3 regions of the Streptomyces nojiriensis genome follow, and region 2 is predicted to be linked to each of the others. Evidence: riboswitches for the same ligand, from Rfam matches in the RefSeq annotation. Region 2 holds a riboswitch; each other region holds the start of a gene.
The links. Region 2 has a riboswitch for guanidine ahead of JYK04_RS17335 (DMT family transporter). Riboswitches for the same ligand answer to the same signal wherever they lie in the genome.

Region 1 (5,990 bases), 2.8 Mb from region 2:
ACGAGGTGGCACTGGGTCCGCTGCCGGAGCCGTGGCTGCTGGCCTCCAGCCCCGCAGGGGCCGCGCTCGCCGCGGAACTCGGGCTGCCGGTCGCCGTAGCGCACCACATCAGGCCGGACAACACCCTTGCCGTTCTGGAGCGTTACCGGTCGGCGTTCTCCCCGTCCCGCTGGTGCGAGCGGCCCCGGGTGCTGCTGTGCGTGGAGGCGGTGTGCGCGGAGACGGAGGAGGAAGCCGTCCGTCGTGCCGGGCCGATGAACGTCGTCAAGGCCGGCCTCCTGAGGGGGGAGAGCCAGATCCCCTTCCCCACCCCCGCGCAGGCGGCCACCCACCCCTTCACGGAGCAGGAGCGGCAGGCACTGGCGGGCTTCCGCGCCCAGCAGGCCGTCGGCACGCCCGAGACCGTCGTGGCGCGGCTCGCACACCTGGCCGCCGGGACCGGGGCGGACGAGCTGATGCTGGCCACGCCCGTCTACGACCTCGGCGACCGCATCGCCTCGTACGCGCTCATCAAGAAGCACTGCGGAGCCATGACGGCGCCCTAGGAGGCGGGAGCCCTGCGGTGCTCCGCACGGCCCCGCGGCGTGGGCGGGCCGTGACACTGCTCACACGGGGTGCGGCACCACGGGAGTGGCCACAGCCGTTGGCGCTCCGAGGCTGTCGGCCGCTCGCCGGGGGACCCGTGTGCCCTGAACCACACAAAACGGGCCATTTGGTCGAGGTGGGGCTCCGAACGGATGACCTAGCCTGGATCGACCAGCGAGATCCGGGGGCCGAGGGCAAAGGAAGAGCACGTCCATGCGCATCACCACCAGTTCCGCACGTCGTCGACGGGCGGGGTACGTCGCTGCGGCCGCCCTCCTCGGGCTCCTGGCGGCAGCCGGCACCCCGGCGTACGCCGCCACCGACGGCTCGGTGGTCCGCACCCCGGACGCGCCCCCGTCCGGCCACTCCGCACCGGCCGGCACCGCAGGCACCGCCCAGGGCCCGGCGCACAGTGCCGCCCACGGTGCCGCTCAGGGCGCCTCCGGGGTCCCGCTGGGGATCTCCCGGCTGGCACAGGGCGCGGGCCGCCAGGTCGCGATCACCATCGACGACGGTCCGGACCCCCGCTGGACGCCCCAGGTCCTGGAGACGCTGCGAAAGAACCACGTCAAGGCCACTTTCTGCATGATCGGCACCAAGGCGCAGAAGTACCCGGAGCTGGTGCGTGCGGTTGCCGCCGACGGGCACCGGCTGTGCGACCACTCCGTCGACCACGACGTCACGATGGACCACAAGCCCGTCGCCTACCAGCGGCAGCAGATCCTCGACGGCAAGGCCATGATCGAGAAGGCGGTTCCCGGGGTCCCGGTCGCCTACTACCGCGCGCCGGGCGGAGCCTTCACCCCGGACAGCCGCGCGATCGCCGCCGCGAGCGGGATGCGGCCGCTGGGCTGGAGCGTCGATCCCCAGGACTGGAGCAGGCCGGGCCTGAAGGCCATCCTCTCCTCCGTGGAGGGCAAGCTCCCCCGGCAGCCGACGGTCCTCTTCCACGACGGCGGCGGCGACCGCAGCGAGACCGTCGCCGCGCTGAAGGAGTACCTGCCCTGGCTCACGGAGCAGGGCTACAGCTTCTCCTTCCCAGCCCGCACCACCTGAGGGCCGTCCCGGACCGCCCCCACCGCTACGCGGGGAGGCGGAACCCGTTGAAGAGGTCGTCCATGCCGCGCAGGGCCAGACGGGCCGGGGTGACCCGGACCGCGAGATCACGGACGGCCACCACGACCGGGTTGCGCAGCACGCCCAGCCGTCCGACGCGGCGGGCACGAAGGCGCACGGCGTCGGTGCGGGCGTGGCGGGCGGCGGTGTACGCGGCGAGGGCGGCCGGAACGGCGGTGTCCCCGCCGTCGCCGCGCTCTCCGGCGGGCAGCAGACGGGCGAGGACCACAGCGTCCTCGATGGCCTGGCAGCCGCCCTGCCCCAGGTTGGGGGCCATGGCGTGGGCCGCGTCGCCCAGCCAGGCGATCCGGCCGTGGTGCAGGTACGGGAGCGGGGCGGCCAGGTCGTAGAGGTCGTTCCGCAGGACATCGGCAGCGCCCTGGCGCCCGACGCGGTCCAGCAGCGCCGGAATGGGGTCGTGCCATGTGCCGAAGCGCCGCCGCAGTTCGGTGCGCGGGTCGGTGAGACGGGTGTCCGGCGGGACGACCGCGGTGGCGTAGAGGTAGTAGCGGCCGTCCACGAGGGGGGTCACCCCGAACCGCTCCCCCCGCCCCCACGTCTCGCTCATGGCCGGTATCCGCAGGTCCGGGGCGTCCACGATGGTCCGCCAGGCCGTCTCACCGAGATAGTGCAGTCCGGGGTGCGCGGGGAAGTGCGCGCGGCGCAGCGGACTGTGGATGCCGTCGGCGGCGACGACCAGATCGGCTCGGATGCCCGGGCCCGCCGCCGTACGGACGGTCGGCCGGTCCTCGGCATCGTCGACCCCGGTCACCTCGGTGCCGTACCGCAGGGCGGACGGCGGCAGCGCGGCGGCGAGGGTGGCGGTGAGGGCCGGGCGCGGGACGGCGAGGGGCGCCATGCCGTAGCGGGCCGCCATGTCGGCGGTGCCCGCCCGGGTGAGCCACCGGCCGTCGGGGCGCCGCACGCCCATCGTCGCGGGTACGGCGCCGCCGATCGCTCGGGAGACATCGACGCCGACCGCGTCGAGTGCGCGCAGGGCGTTGGGGGCGAGGCCGATGCCGGCGCCGGTGACGGGGGGTTCGGGGGAGCGTTCGCAGACGGTCACGCGCCAGCCCCGGCGGTGCAGTGCGACGGCGCCCGTGAGGCCGCCGATTCCGGCTCCGACCACCACCGCGTGACGGTTCGTCATCGCCCACCTCTCCGTTCGGGGCCCCACTCTAGGCCGTCTCTTTCGGATCTTGTCGGCCGAGCCCGCGGCGTCCGGTGCCGTGCAGGGCAAGGCGGAGGGGCGCCCGTGTACTGGACGTACTCGGGTGCCCCGACAACGCGGCCAGGTGCGGTGCCGGGCGTCGCGGGCCCGGCAAGATCCGGAAGAGACGGGCTGGAATGGTGGGGTGACGGAGCACGCGCCCGTCCCGGACCTGGTGCGCGGGAGCGGCCGTGGACTCAGCCCTTGGTGTCGGCCTCGGCCTCGGTCTCGGCGAAGAACTCGTCGGCGACGGCGCGGGCACGGTCGACGTCGGTGAGCGGTTCGCCGATGATGCGGCCGGCCAGCTCGGTGGCCAGCCCGAGGACGTGCTCGCGGAGCTCCGCCTCGGCGATCACCCGGTCGGCCTCCAGCTGCACGGTGGCCGCGGCGACCATGTCCTCGCGCGCCTTCTGCCCCTCCGAGCGGACGGCGGCGAGGAGGGTGAGGCCCTCCTCGTGTGCGGCCTGGCGGATCTGGGCGGCCTCGTGACGGGCGGCACTCAACTCCGCCTGGTACTCGGTCCGAAGGCGCTGCGCCTCCCTCTGGACCACCTCGGCCCGCTCGAGCGCGCCCGCGGTGGCCTCCTCGCGCTCGGCGAGGGTCCTGTTGATCCTCGGCAGGAGGACCTTGGCCAGGGTCGCGAAGACCACGGAGAAGGCGATGAGGCCGACTATGAGTTCAATGAGATTCGGTTTCAGGGGTCCCATGATCGAATCGTAGCGGTGCGCTATCGGCTACCGCTTCGAATTGCCATGGCCTCATGGCCTGAAATCGGCGGTCGGGCAGGCAATGTGAGGTGACGTCAGCTGCTGTGGTGCCGAGCGGCCGGCGAAATGCCGACGAATGAATTTCACACATTCCTACCGAGGTTTCTCGGCGAAGGGCACTGCCGTCGCCGCACGGGCGCCGGGCACCACCAGGGCAGTGGATCAATCTCGTGGTAGCGTCGCGGCGGAGGCTCGTACGTGCCCACCCCGGACGAGATGTGCGCCGTACCCGGCCCGCCAAGACGACGCACGCAGGAGGCGTCATGGCTGAAGGCACGTCCTTCATCGATTTCGACAGCCCGGCTTCTCGGCCTCGCGAGTTGGACGTCCGCTGGATCCACGGCTCACCATCGGCCAAGCACAACACCGACCCGGACATCCAGGTCTACGCGTACGACGAGCACACGGTCATCCTGCGGCAGAACATGGCGATCGACTACGAAGCGCCGTTTCTCTTCCTGCTGTTCGGCAACGACCGGGCGGTGCTGATCGATACCGGGGCCACTGCGTCCGGTGAGTTCTTCCCCTTGCGCCCGGTGGTGGACCGGCTCGTCGACGGCTGGCTCGCCCGCCACCCCCGCCAGGAGTACCACCTGCTGGTGCTGCACACCCATGCCCACGGCGACCACACCGCGGGCGACGGCCAGTTCGCCGGCCGTCCCGACACCACAGTGGTCGCGGCAGACCTGCCCACGGCCTGGAAGCATTTCGGATTCGACGAGAACCCCACCGCCACGGCTAGGGTCGATCTGGGCGGCCGCGGGCTCGAGTGCCTGGCCACCCCCGGGCACCACGAGAGCGCCGTCACGTACTACGACCCGTGGACCGGGTTCCTGCTCACCGGCGACACGGTCTATCCGGGCCGCCTCTACATCCAGGATCGGCACGCGTTCACCCGGACCATCGACCGGCTGATCGAGTTCTGCGAACGCCGACCGGTCACCCACGTCATGGGCTGTCACATCGAGATGACCACCGAACCGGGCGTGGACTACCCGGTCCGCACCACCTACCAGCCCCACGAACCCCCACTGCAGATGACCACCGACCACCTGCACGAGATCCGCGCCGCACTCGACGAGATCGGCACTCAGCCCCGACGGCTGGCCTTCCCCCTCTTCGTCCTCTGCCCGGACGACTGAGCCGCGCCCACCTGACCTTCGCGACGTGCTCGTCCGCCGCCCGCCGCCGTACCCCGGCTCGCCCGTCCGCCTCTGCCCGGGGGCCGGCCGAGGGCGACCGCGCCCAGTACGAGTGCCAGTCCGCACAGCTGTCGGCCCGTCAGCACCTCCCCGGCGACCACCGTCCCGAGCAGTACGCCGGTGACCGGATTGAGCAGCCCTATCAGACCGACCGTCCCGGCGGGCAGGCGGCGAAGGCCGGCGAACCAGATGGCGAAGGCCAGCGCGGTGGCGACCAGGCCGACGTAGCAGAACGCGAGCAGGGCCGACGGGGACATCGGTGGCGGGGCGCCCTCGACGGCCACGGCCACCGGCAGCAGGAGCAGGCCTCCGGCGGTGAGCTGCCAAGCGGTCGACGCGAGCACACCGGCGCCGGTGTCCCCGTCGGCGCCGGTGTTCCACCGCTTGGCCAGGACGTGGCCGACGGACGACACCAGCACCGCCGCGGCCGAGGCCAGGACGCCCGGCAGGCTGATCCCGCCCACGCCCCCGAGCAGCATGAGGCACACCCCGCCCAGCCCGATCACGGCGCCCGCCAGGTGGGCGATGCCGGGCCGCTCGGCGACCAGGGGCCAGGCGGCGAGCATCATGATCAAGGGGGAGGCGGCCATGACGGTCGCGGCCACGCTCGTCGGCAGCAGCTGGGAGGCGGTGAGACGAGGAAGAAGAACACGCTCACGTTGAGCAGCCCGAGCAGGGCGGACCGCCCCCACCACGCGCCGTGCGGCCGCCGACGGCACAGCGCCAGCAGGACCAGGCCGGCCGGCAGCGCCCGCAGGGCGGCCCCGTACAGCGGGTGGTCCGCAGGCAGGAACTCATGGGTGACGAAGTAGTTGGCTCCCCAGGCCACCGGTGCCACTGCGGTCAGCGCCACCCAGCGCACATTTGCTTCCATGGAAGGTAATATAGCTTCCATGGAAGCAAAAATGTCCGTCGAGCACGATCCGCCCCTGGACCGGGTGGCCAGGATCCAGGCCGACTGGCGTCGCGAAAGGCCTGACCTCGATGTCGGCCCACAGGGCGTGATCGGCCGACTGCACCGCCTCGCCGACCGGCTCGGCGCGGAACTCGGCCTCGTCTACGACCGCTACGGCCTCAGCGAGGGGGAGTTCGACGTCCTGTGCGCACTGC
Region 2 (5,990 bases):
CCCACGTCGTTCCTACGTCGGCCAAAGCGCGCGAGCTTAGTGCGGAGGGGCGAGCCACGCGACCGATTTATGCCCGTCCGGGGCGGAATCATCGGCCATCGGGTAGACACCATGAGGTACAGAAGTGGATATTTTGAACGGCGTCGAGGAGTCCTGGAGATGAGCGACCAGTCACCACCCCCGGGCTGGACCCCTCGCGACCCCGACACCCCGCCCGACGTGCCGCAGCCGCGGACGGAACCGCCGACACCACACCAGGCACAGCAGGCAGATCAGACACAGCAGACACGGCAGGCACAGCAGCAGTCGCCGCACCAGGGCGGACCGGGGCAGAAAGCCCGGCGCAGGAGAACCGGCTGGCGCCGCATCCTGCCCACCTGGCGCATGGTCCTCGGCGGCATCCTGCTCATCGCCCTGCTGATCGGCGGCGCCCTCGTGGCCGGCTACCTGCTGGTCGACATCCCGCCGGCCAACGCCGCGGCCACCGCGCAGTCCAACGTCTACCTCTACTCCGACGGCTCCCAGATCGCCCGCGACGGCGAGGTCAACCGCGTCAACGTACCGCTGTCGCAGATCCCCCGGACCGTGCAGGAGGCCGTACTGGCCGCCGAGGACCGGGACTTCTACTCCGAACGGGCGGTCGACCCCAAGGCGATGCTCCGCGCCGCCTGGAACACCGCGACCGGCAAGGGCACCCAGTCCGGTTCGACGATCACCCAGCAGTACGTCAAGAACTACTACTTGGGCCAGGAACAGACGATCAAGCGCAAGGTCAAGGAGTTCTTCATCGCGATCAAACTCGGTCGCGAGAAGTCGAAGAACTACATCCTCGAGGGCTACCTGAACACCAGCTACTTCGGCCGCAACGCGTACGGCATCCAGGCCGCCGCCCAGGCCTACTACGGCAAGGACGTAGGAAAACTCACCACCGCGGAGGGCGCCTACCTCGCCACCCTCCTCAACTCCCCCAGCGCCTTCGACGTCGTCTCCCACCCCCAGAGCCGCACCCGCGCCCTCGCCCGCTGGAACTACGTACTCGACGGCATGGTCAAGAAGGGCTGGCTGTCCCCCACCGAACGCGCGACGACACAGTTCCCCGAACCGGGCAAGGTCCGCGCGGCCGCCGGCCTCTCCGGCCAGCGCGGCTACCTCGTCGAAGCGGTCAAGGACTACATCGTCGACAACAAGATCCTCGACGACAAGACCCTCGCCGAAGGCGGCTACCGCATCACCACCACCCTCGACAAACGCCGCCAGAGCGCCCTCGTCGACGCCGTCGACGGCCAGATGGTCAGCAAGCTCGACCCCGCGAAGCGCAAGGCCGACCGGCTGGTCCGGGCCGGCGGGGTCTCCATCGACCCGGCCACCGGCAAGGTCCTCGCCATGTACGGCGGCATCGACTACACCAAGCAGTACGTGAACAACGCGACCCGCCACGACTACCAGGTCGCCTCCACCTTCAAGCCGTTCGTCTTCGCCACCGCCGCCGAGAACGGCTCCCGCACCCAGGACGGCCGCCGGATCACCCCGAACACGATCTACAACGGCGACAACAAACGCCCGGTCGTCGGCGGCCGCATCCGCTTCGCCCCCGAGAACGAGGGCCAGGTCTCCTACGGGAACATCAGCGTCAACACCGCCACCGACCTCTCCGTCAACGCCGTGTACGCACAGATGGCGGTCGACGTCGGCACCGCCAAGGTCAAGAAGACCGCCATCGACCTCGGCATCCCCGAGAACACCCCCAACTTCGTACCCGGCCCGGCCATGGCCCTCGGCACCCTGCAGGCCAGCGTCCTCGACATGACCCAGGCCTACGCCACCCTCGCCGACCACGGCCGACGCACCCCCTACACCTTCGTCGAGAAGATCACCAAGGGCGGCGAGACCATCCCCCTCCCCCCGCGCGCACCCACCCAGGCCATCAGCCGCGAAGCCGCCGACACCACCACGTCCATGCTGGTCAGCGTCGTGGACAACGGCACCGGCACGGCCGCCCTCGCCGCCGGCCACCCGGCCGCGGGCAAGACCGGCACCGGCGAACTCGACCGCTCGGCCTGGTTCGCCGCCTACACCCCGGACCTGGTCACCGTGATCTCGATGATGGGCCAGGACCCGGACACCGGAACCCTGGAATCCCTCTACGGCGCCCTCGGCGAGGCCCGCATCGGCGGCGGCGGCTACCCCGCCCGGATCTGGGCCGCGTACACCAAGACCGCCCTGGAAGGCACCGACCCCGTCGACTTCGACCTGGAACTCCAGCCCGGCGCCGCACCGCCCCCGCCGCCGCCCAGCCCGGAATCCAGCCCGCCGCAGGAGACCCCCGGCGAACCCTCGCCCAGCACCCCCGCGCGCCCGACCCGGCCCTCCCCGTCGAACCCGACGGGCGGCCGCAACCAAGGCGGACAGAACAACGGAGGCCAGAACCAGGGCGGCCAGGACAACGGCGGCCCGGTGAACGCAGGCCAGGACAACGGCGGCCAGGACAACGGCGGCACCACCCAGGGCGGCGACCAGGGCGGCACCACCCAGGGCACGCAAGGCAGCGCACAGGGCAGCACCCAGGGCAGTGCGCAGGGCAGCGACGGAGGCCCGGCCGAAGGCCCGCGCCCGCCGTCCGCGTTCCTGGAGTAGCCGAGACGGACCGGTCAGTGACCGGAGGTCGCCTTCAGCCCCACCACGGCGACCAGCAGCAGACAGATGAAGAAGATCCGGGCGGCGGTGACGGGCTCACCCAGCACCGCCATACCGAGCACGGCCGCACCGGCGGCGCCGATGCCCACCCACACCCCGTACGCCGTACCGATCGGCAGGGTCTTCGCGGCGTACGACAGCAGCACCATGCTCGCGACGATCCCGGCACCCGTGAACACACTGGGCCACTGCCGGGTGAAACCTTCGGTGAACTTCATGCCGATCGACCAGCCGACTTCGAGCAGACCGGCGACGAGAAGAAGAACCCATGCCATGACGGCACCTCCGAGACAACGAGCGGTACGGGGTGCGTCGTCTTGTCGTACCCGGTACGGCGCGTCTCGTCGGGGTTCTCCCCCACCGTAGCAAAAGGGCGCGAAAAGGGCCGGTGACCTGGGCCACCAGCCCTTCAGCACTTCAGCACTTCAGCACTTGGTCAACGCCTCAGAGGTACAGCCCGGTGGAGTCCTCCGACCCCTCCAGCCGCTCCGCGGCCACGGCGTGCAGGTCCCGCTCGCGCATCAGCACGTACGTCGCACCGCGCACCTCGACCTCGGCACGGTCCTCGGGGTCGTACAGCACCCGGTCACCGGGCTCGACCGTCCGGACGTTCTGCCCGACCGCGACCACCTCGGCCCAGGCCAGCCGCTTGCCCACCGCGGCCGTCGCGGGAATCAGGATGCCGCCGCCCGAGCGCCGCTCGCCCTCGGGCAGATCGGACTTCACGAGCACGCGGTCGTGCAGCATGCGAATGGGCAGCTTGTCGTGGGTGGTGTTCTCGCTCACGCCCCGAACCTACCTGCCCGCGCCCGTCCCGTACCCCTCAGGGTCATCCGCTCTTGCGGCGCGCCGACACCACGAGCAGCCCGACCAGGCTCACGGCGACCAGCGCGACGGGCACGATCCGGTCGACGCGCGGAGCCCCGTCGTCGTGGCGCAGGCCGTCGCGCACATCCGTCACGAACCGGTTCACCGCGGCGAAGGCCCGCCCGGCGGTCTGGTCGACGGACGAGGCGACCCGTGCCTTCGCGTCCCCGATGATCGTCTTCGGGTGCATGCGCACACCGATCTCGTCGAGCGTCTCGGCGAGCTGCTCACGGCGGCGGACGATGTCCGCCTCGATCTGTGCGGGGGTCCTGGCTTCCGGCACCGCGCTGCCTCCGTCGTCGTGGTCGTGTGGGGCGTAGTCCGCCATGAACAGTCTGTCAGCTTAGTCTCATGGCATACCGATCCCCTCCCGAGGAGAGTGTCACGATGAGCGAGCGACTCCAGCCGGGCGACACCGCCCCCGCCTTCACCCTGCCCGATGCGGACGGCAACGAGGTCTCGCTCGCCGACCACAAGGGCCGCAAGGTGATCGTCTACTTCTACCCGTCCGCGCTGACCCCGGGCTGCACGAAGCAGGCCTGCGACTTCACGGACAACCTGGCCTTCCTGACGGGACACGGCTACGACGTCATCGGCGTGTCCCCGGACAAGCCGGAGAAGCTTGCGAAGTTCCGCGAGAAGGAGGACCTGAAGGTCACCCTGGTCAGCGACCCGGAGAAGGAGACGCTGACGGCGTACGGCGCGTACGGCGAGAAGAAGCTGTACGGCAAGACGGTGACCGGGGTCATCCGCTCCACGGTGGTCGTCGACGAGGCGGGCAAGGTGGAGCACGCCTTCTACAACGTCAAGGCCACGGGCCACGTAGCCAAGATCATCAAAGACCTGGGCCTCTGACCCCCGCCCTCCCTCCGCAAACGGCCCGCGCCACCCGGCGCGGGCCGCTCCGTTTATCGGACGTAACTCCCCGCAATCTGGTCCGTTAATCCGTACGAGGCCACGAACGCGCGGCCGGAACGGAGGGGCCGGGGTGCCGATCAGCCCGTACACGCAGGAACGCCTCGCGGAGGCGGCGCGCACGTCGCGCACGCTGTCGGAGGCGCTGGAGAAGCTGGGGGTCGATCCGAAGAGCGGCTCGCGGCGCTATCTGCACGACCGCATGCGGAGGCTGGGCGTGGACACGTCCCACTTCGAGCGAGCGGAAGCCGTCAAGTGGACGAGGGAGATCCTGGCCGCGGCTGTCGCCGATTCGACGAACATGTGCCAGGTTCTGCGACACCTCGGCCTTGAGGTCGTGGGTGGCCACCACACGCACATCAGCCGGCGGGTCAAGGCATTCGGCATAGACACCTCCCACTTCGAACTGCCCTCTCCTGCCGGACGTCCCAAGACCCGGCGCAGCCCGGAGAGCCTTCTGGTCAAGCAGCACGGACCCGACGCCCGGCGCATGCAGAGCGAGCATCTGAAACGGGCGTTGGCCGCGCTGGGCGTGTCCGAGCTGTGCCAGATGTGCGGCACACCGCCGACCTGGCGGGGCCACCCGCTACCGCTGGAAGTGGACCACGTGGACGGGGACTGGCGGAACAACCTGCCCGAGAACCTACGGTTGCTCTGCCCCAACTGCCACTCGACCACCGACACATACCGTGGCCGAGCGAAGGGACGCCGTCGATGAGCACCGGAGAAGAACGCCACGCGCGCGAACGCCGGGACCACGGGCGCCGCGTCACCCCGGACCGGGAGGCGCTGCATGAGGCGGTCACGTCGTCGCATTCGCTGGCGGAGGTCCTCCGGCGCCTGGGCCACCGGTCCGGAGCCCACCGCGAGGCGCTGAAGCAGCGGATCGCCGAGGAGGGCCTCTCCACTTCCCACTTTCTCGGGCAAGCACATCGGCGTGGCAAGCCGGGGACCGTACCGATGAAGCCCGCGTCGGACATCCTGGTCAAGCATGACGGCAGGCGACGAACACGCACATACCTGCTGCGGCGAGCGCTTCGCGAGGTCGGGGTTCCGGAGCTCTGCGGCATGTGCGGAACGCCGCCCGAGTGGGGCGGGCGGCCCATGACCTTGGAGATCGACCACGTGAACGGCGACTGGAGCGACGACCGTCAGGAGAATCTGCGGCTGCTGTGCCCCAACTGCCACGCGATCACCAACACCTGGTGCCGGGGAGGCCTGCGCAGCCACTGAATCCGCTCCCGTGCACGGCGTGACGCGCAGTAGAGTGTCTCTGGCGCGCGCCCGTACGCCAACGGCTGAGCGGTGGTCTTTAGGTGGCCATGTATGTCGGTTCGAATCCGACCGGGCGTACCCAGTACAACGAGGCCTGGCCTCCCGGGACTCGGGAGGCCAGGCCTCGCCGCGTCAGCCCAGGAGGGCGCGGACGAAGGGGACCAGGGCGCGGAAGGCCTGGCCGCGGTGGGAGATGGCGTTCTTCTCCGCCGGGGTCAGTTCCGCGCACGTGCGGGTGT
Region 3 (5,990 bases), 4.5 Mb from region 2:
GAGGCCGCCGGACGGGGCCGCGGCTGGCCCTCCCCGCGCACCTGGGAGATGGCCCTGCGGCTGCTGGCCACGGGGTACGCGGCGTCGACGGGCCGGGAGGCACTGGCAGCCGCGCTCACCGGCGCCGTGGGTGAAGCCGCCGGGATCGAACTGCTCTCGTACCTCGAACACCTCGACCTGCCCGACCCGGACCGGGTGCTGGCCGACCCCGACGCCTTCGCCCTGCCCGAGCGCGGCGACCGGCAACTGGCCTTCCTCATCGCCGTGGTCGCGGCCGTGCAGAGCGAGCTCACCCGCCCCCGGTGGGAAGCGGGCTGGGTGGTCCTCGCCAAGGCCGTGGACGCGGGCGTGCCCGACGTCGCCGCCCGAGCCGCCGCCGACCTCGCCGCGATGCGCGACCTCGACTGGCCGGTTCCCGCCGGCATCGACGCGTTCGTGGAACTGCTCCAGCTGTCCGGCTCGCTGCCGGGCGGCGGCTGAGCCCGGTCCCCCGCCGTGCGCCCGGAGCTGGACCGCGCGAAGCTGCTGGCGGCCCGTTACAAGGCCGCCGAGACCCGTCCGTACCTCGCTTCCGCGCTGTACGCCCTGACCGTCGTCCCCTCGGCCGACGTGCGCACCATGGGCGTCGACCGGCACTGGCGCTGCTACGTCTCGCCCGCCTTCGTCGAGGCGACCCCGGTGGCCGCACTGGCCGGGGTGTGGATCCACGAGGTGGCGCACCTGCTGCGCGACCACCACGGCCGGGCCGACCGCCTGCCCGCCGCCGACCAGCGCGATCAGGTCCGGATCAACATCGCCCAGGACTGCGAGATCAACGACGACCTGCTGGCCGACGGACTGGTGCTGCCCGAGGGCCGGATGGAGCCCAGGCTCTACGGGCTGCCCACGGGCGGCCTGTTCGAGACCTACCTGCCGGCGATTCCCCCGACGCCCCACGGCCCGGACTGCGGTTCCGGTGCGCACGGCACCCCCCGGCCCTGGGAGCTGGGCGAGGAGGGCGGCCCCGCCCGGGTCGGCCCGGTGGAGGCCGAGGCCCTGCGCCGGCAGACCGCCGAGGCCGTACGGGCCCACCGGCGCAGCCGGGGACGGGTCCCGGAGGGCTGGGCCCGGTGGGCCGAGGAAGTTCTGGAGCCGTCCGTCGACTGGCGCCAGGCCCTGGCGGGAGCGGTCCGCGAGGCCGCGGCCTGGGCGGCCGGCGCGGTGGACTACACCTACCGCCGCCCCTCGCGCCGGACACCCGCGCTCGGCGGCCGGGTGGTGCTGCCCAGTCTGCGCAGGCCGCTGCCGCGGGTGGCCGTCGTCATCGACACCTCCGGATCGATGGGCCCCGACGACCTCGCGGCCGCCCTCGCCGAAGTCACCGGCGTCCTGCGGGAGGTGGGCGTCGGCGGCAACCGGGTCGCCGTCCTCGCGTGCGACGCCGACGTGCATGCCGTGACCCGGGTGCGCAGCGCCGGCGAGGTGACCCTGGCCGGCGGCGGGGGCACGGACATGCGCGTCGGCATCGGCGCGGCCCTGGCCCTGCCCGACCGGCCGAACGTCGTGATCGTGCTGACCGACGGCTACACGCCGTGGCCGCAGGAGACGCCGTCCTGCCGGCTGATCGCGGCGCTGATCGGCAACACCCCTCCCGCGCCCCCGTCCTGGGTGGAGACCGTACGCGTCGACCTGGCCGTGTGAACCCAAGTGACGCGCCTGCGGCGGCCTTTGCCGGCACGGGCACCGGCGCGGGCGCCGTCGCGGCCTCCACGGCAGCTCCAGTCACCCTCTGTGTTTAACGTCCCGCAATTCGGTAACAAGATGTAGTGACAGGAAGTCAATACTCGACGAAAGGCAGGACCATGAATCTCGTCAACGTGCTCATCCTCGTCGCGGTCCTCGCACTTGTCGGCCTTCTGATCGCGGCCCCCAGCGCCACCGTGCGGCGCAACCCGTTCCCGGGCCGGCGACAGCGAGCCGGCCATCGCCGCTCGGACGCTCCCCGGTCGACCCGGGTGCCCGGTCAGCGGGGCGTCCAGCACCACGCGCCCTGACCCCGGGCACGGCGGCCGGCCGTCAGACGGTTTCGGTGGCGAAGAGCTCCAGGTGGGCGCAGTGCGGGCAGCGGTAGGCCTCGATGCGCCGCCGGGGCTTCCCCAGCCGTTTGGCACCGCCGAACATGCCGCGTTCCAGCGCTCCGGCGATCCAGCGCGCGTACCCCCGGGCCCCCTCCCCGGCGTCCTCGACGAAACCCGGCTCCAGGCCGACGCCACCGCAGTACGTACATCTCATCGCGTCCACGGGACGAGTGTAGGAAGGGGGCCGCGGCGCCGGCGGCCGGGCCGGCTCCGCGGCCCGTGAGGAACTTCACCGCGGAGGATGTCCGCGGACCGCGGCCCGCGTTGCTAGATTGTCCGGCGGCCGGTCCAAGGCCCCGGACGAGATGCGCCGTACCCGGTTACGCACGACGACGCACGAGGTGCCGCACCAGCGGCGCCGTCCGCTGTCCGCACCCGGGCAGCGTCCTCGTCGAGCAAGATGGGCCGTACGCCATGACCGTGCCACTCACCAGCAGCCTGTACCGGACGACCGCGCACGCCGCGGGGGGACGTACCGGATCCGTCCGCACGGACGACGGACGTCTGGACGTCCGCCTCGCCCCGCCGCGCAAGAAGGTGCCCGGCACCACCAACCCCGAGCAGCTGTTCGCGGCCGGTTTCGCCGCCTGCTTCACCTCCGCGCTCGCGGAGGTCGCCGCCGAGTTCGGGGCGGACGCCTCCACCGCACGCGTGGCCTGCGAGGTCCGGCTCGGCACCACGGACACGCCCGCCGGCTACGGCCTCGCGGTGACGCTCACCGTCGCCCTGCCCGGGTGGCGGGAGGCGGACCTCCAGCCCCTGCTGCACCGGGCGGACGCGGTCTGCCCGTACTCGCAGGCCGTACGCGGCAACGTACCCCTGACGCTCCTGGCCGTGGACGGGACCGCCGAGACCGCTGAGACCGCCGAGAACGCCGAGGCCGCCGCCGATGACCGCGCCTGAGCCCGGGCCGGGCGGGCAGGTCCCCGACGGCTCCGACGGCCCCGGCGTTCCGGTGCCCGAGCACGGCGCCTGGCTGCGGCGGGGCATCAGCCGGGACGGCGGACCCCTCGTCGAGGACCGCGAAGTGGTGTGGCTGCAGGCCGGGTCGTACTACGCCGACAGCCGGGGCTTCGCCGGTACGACGTCCTTCGACGGCTCCCGGGTGCACTTCCACCACCTCACGGGCGAGCCCGGCGAAGACGCCGGCACCTTCCGGTGGGACGGTGCGAACCTCGTCGAGCGGGGCACCAACCCGGACGGCAGCACCTTCCTGGAGATCTGGACCCCGCTGGCCGGCGCCGACGGCGCCTGCGGCTCCTGGTCCGGCCCGGACCACCACGTGGTGCGCGTCGGCCACCACGTGGTGCATGTCGATTCCCGTGCCGGTACGTACTGGCGGCTGTAGCCCCGGAGGGCCCGGGGCTGCGGCGCACCGTCAGGGCAGGAGACCCGCCGGGAGGTATTCCGCGTACTCCGAGGCCGGCCGGCCGGTGGCCTGGCGGACCAGGTCGTCGATGGGGTCGGTCTCCTCCTGCGGCGCGGGCGCGCCGAGGCGGGCGGCGACGTCCTTGCGGAGGGTCGGGAGCAGGGCGTAGAGGCGGTCGCCGGGACAGGAGGTGGCGTTGAAGTCGCGGTGGCCGTAGATCTCCGACGCGGACAGGCCGTACTGGTCGCAGATGTGGGCGCACAGGTCGGCCAGGGCCGCGTACTGCGCCGCCGGCGGGTCCTGCGAGGTGTACGTGCCCTCGTTCTCGATGCCGATCGACACGGTGTTCTGCCCGACGCAGTGCGCCGCGCGGACCTGGCGGGTGCCGGCGCGCAGCTCCGCCAGGCTGTTGTGGCGCCCCTCCAGCACGAAGGCCCCGCGGCTGACGGTGAAGTGCTGACCCGTGTCGATCCAGCCCTGCGCGTCCATGTGGTACGTCTGGATCGCGCGGGCGAGGGCGACGGCGCGCTGCTTCGAGTAGTCCGTCACGTTCGCCGTCGCCGTGTGGTGGACGATGATCCGCTCCGGGCCGTTGTCCAGGACGACGACGGGTTCGGACGCCTCCCGCGCACCCCAGGCGGCGCAGCCGATGATGTCCGGGGCGGCGGCGGAGTACGCCCGCCCCGCCGTGGCGAGCGGCAGTGCCGCGGCGGCGGTCAGGGCGAAGGCTCCCGTGAGGACCGACCGGCGGGTGTACGGGGCCGCGGCGCGCGCCGCCGGCTGGTGCAGTGCGGAGAAGGTCATGCGGCGCCATTGAAGGGGACTCCCCCTCCACCGGCCGCGCAGACACACCGCGCGACCCCCCGGACTGTCCCCGACCGGCCGCGCCGGGACGGCTCCCCTACGCGGTGACGCTGCCGAGCCAGAGCAGGTCACGTGCCCGGGTCATCGCCACGAAGAGCTGGCTGCGGAGCAGTTCCGCACGCTCCCGGGCCGTCTCCGAGGTCTCCGTGCCGCCCGCCGTGCCGGCCGGCGTCCCGTTCGTGAACACCGCGTCGTACCGGGGCAGGAGGACGTTCTTGAACTCCAGGCCCTTGGCCCTGCGATAGGTGCCGATCTTCACCGCGTCGACCGCACGGCCGTCGTAGTGCTCCAACTGGCACACCGGGATGCCCGCCTGGGTGAGCAGCCGCTGGTAGTGGCCGATGGCACGCATGGAGGGGCACAGCAGGGCGGTGTCGGCCCGCGCACCGTCGGGCAGGGAACGCAGGGCGTCCAGGAGTTCCCCGTCGTGGGCTTCCACCGTGGGCCGGGTGACGCGTACGACGTCCCCGTCGTGGTAGGTGAGGTCGACGTCGCGGCGGCCCGGGGTGCGTTCGCCGTCGAGGTCCTCGAAGGCGTCGTCGGCCACGACGGTGAGGGCCGCGTCCAGGATCTGTTTGCTGTTGCGGTAGTTGGTGCGCAGCACCTGTCCGCGGTCGCCGCGGATGTCGATGCCCGCGTCGGTGAGGCGGAAGCCGCCCGGGTACACGGTCTGCTGGCCGTCGCCGACGAGCAGCAGACCGTTCGGTGCGTCGCCGACGAGCGCGTGCAGCAGGCGTACGCCGACGAGCGTGAGGTCCTGGACCTCGTCCACGACGACGGCCGCATAGAGGGGCCGCTCGCGCCGGCGTACCGCTTCGGCCAGCGCCAGGGAGAGGACGTCGTTGAAGTCGTGGACGCCGCGCTCGCCGCGCAGCGCTTCGTACGCCTCGTACAGCTCCCACATCGACTGCCGGTGCGCACGGTGCAGGCGCGCCTTCCGGCGCCGCCTGGGGACGGTCACGTACTCCTCGAAGCGGGTGAGGCCCCGCCCCTTGATGACGTAGTCGATCTCTTCGCGCCAGTAGGCGGGGGCCGGGTCGAGGTCGGCCAGGGGGCTCCGGCGGCCGACGTTCTTCCAGGCGAGGCTGAAGGCGGTCTCGGCCTTGTCCCCGTGCAGCCGTACCGGTATCCCCCGCTCCTGCAGGAACTCCTGCGCCCAGGAGTGGAGGCTGCGGAAGTCCACGCGGTCGGCGACGGCGGGGGCCATGGCCTTGAGGAAGGTGCTCTGCACCCGGGGCAGGTTGTTGGCGAAGGTGACGTACAGGATGCGGCCGGTCGTCCGCCGGGCCAGGTGGGCCGCACGGTGCAGGGCGACGACCGTCTTGCCGGTACCCGCCGGTCCGCTGATGCGGGCCGGGCCCGCCCAGTTGCGGCGCACCAGCGCCACCTGATCGGGGTGGAGGAAGGTCATCCACTGCTCGATCGGCGCCTCCATCGCCCCCTTCAAGACCGCGTCGCGCAGCCCATCCAGGTCGAACAGCCCGTCCGGGGAGCCCGGTCGGTGGTGTTCGGGCGCCGGCGGCGGCTGGTCGACCGCCGATCCGGCGTAGCCCGGGAACACCCGCTCGAGATGGTCGGCGATCGCCCGGACCGACTCCGCGCGCAGCCGGTGCCGCTGCGAGAGCAGCACGGGGCCGATC

Region 1: linked by a shared signal. The riboswitch ahead of JYK04_RS04560 (MBL fold metallo-hydrolase) and the one ahead of JYK04_RS17335 (DMT family transporter) in region 2 are both predicted to bind guanidine.
Region 3: linked by a shared signal. The riboswitch ahead of JYK04_RS37025 (Ohr family peroxiredoxin) and the one ahead of JYK04_RS17335 (DMT family transporter) in region 2 are both predicted to bind guanidine.

Annotation. Positions count from the first base shown of each region.
Region 1 covers NZ_CP071139.1:932,917-938,906, reverse strand. The annotation lists gene JYK04_RS04580 (MsnO8 family LLM class oxidoreductase) at 1-545, shown strand, start outside; gene JYK04_RS04575 (polysaccharide deacetylase family protein) at 799-1,641, shown strand; gene JYK04_RS04570 (FAD-dependent monooxygenase) at 1,667-2,851, opposite strand; gene JYK04_RS04565 (F0F1 ATP synthase subunit B family protein) at 3,109-3,618, opposite strand; guanidine-III (ykkC-III) riboswitch at 3,863-3,930, shown strand; gene JYK04_RS04560 (MBL fold metallo-hydrolase) at 3,942-4,820, shown strand; partial or broken gene JYK04_RS04555 (EamA family transporter) at 4,769-5,754, opposite strand; gene JYK04_RS04550 (MarR family winged helix-turn-helix transcriptional regulator) at 5,774-5,990, shown strand, end outside.
Region 2 covers NZ_CP071139.1:3,724,113-3,730,102, forward strand. The annotation lists gene JYK04_RS17330 (transglycosylase domain-containing protein) at 160-2,634, shown strand; gene JYK04_RS17335 (DMT family transporter) at 2,649-2,969, opposite strand; guanidine-III (ykkC-III) riboswitch at 3,001-3,066, opposite strand; gene JYK04_RS17340 (GroES family chaperonin) at 3,139-3,480, opposite strand; gene JYK04_RS17345 (DUF3618 domain-containing protein) at 3,524-3,889, opposite strand; gene bcp (thioredoxin-dependent thiol peroxidase) at 3,949-4,416, shown strand; gene JYK04_RS17355 (HNH endonuclease signature motif containing protein) at 4,550-5,194, shown strand; gene JYK04_RS17360 (HNH endonuclease signature motif containing protein) at 5,191-5,709, shown strand; tRNA gene JYK04_RS17365 (tRNA-Leu) at 5,757-5,829, shown strand; gene rdgB (RdgB/HAM1 family non-canonical purine NTP pyrophosphatase) at 5,884-5,990, opposite strand, start outside.
Region 3 covers NZ_CP071139.1:8,188,457-8,194,446, reverse strand. The annotation lists gene JYK04_RS37045 (AAA family ATPase) at 1-480, shown strand, start outside; gene JYK04_RS37040 (vWA domain-containing protein) at 496-1,680, shown strand; gene JYK04_RS37035 (hypothetical protein) at 1,842-2,033, shown strand; gene JYK04_RS37030 (hypothetical protein) at 2,056-2,271, opposite strand; guanidine-III (ykkC-III) riboswitch at 2,394-2,456, shown strand; gene JYK04_RS37025 (Ohr family peroxiredoxin) at 2,532-3,020, shown strand; gene JYK04_RS37020 (hypothetical protein) at 3,007-3,465, shown strand; gene JYK04_RS37015 (peptidoglycan recognition protein family protein) at 3,496-4,290, opposite strand; gene JYK04_RS37010 (nuclease-related domain-containing DEAD/DEAH box helicase) at 4,388-5,990, opposite strand, start outside.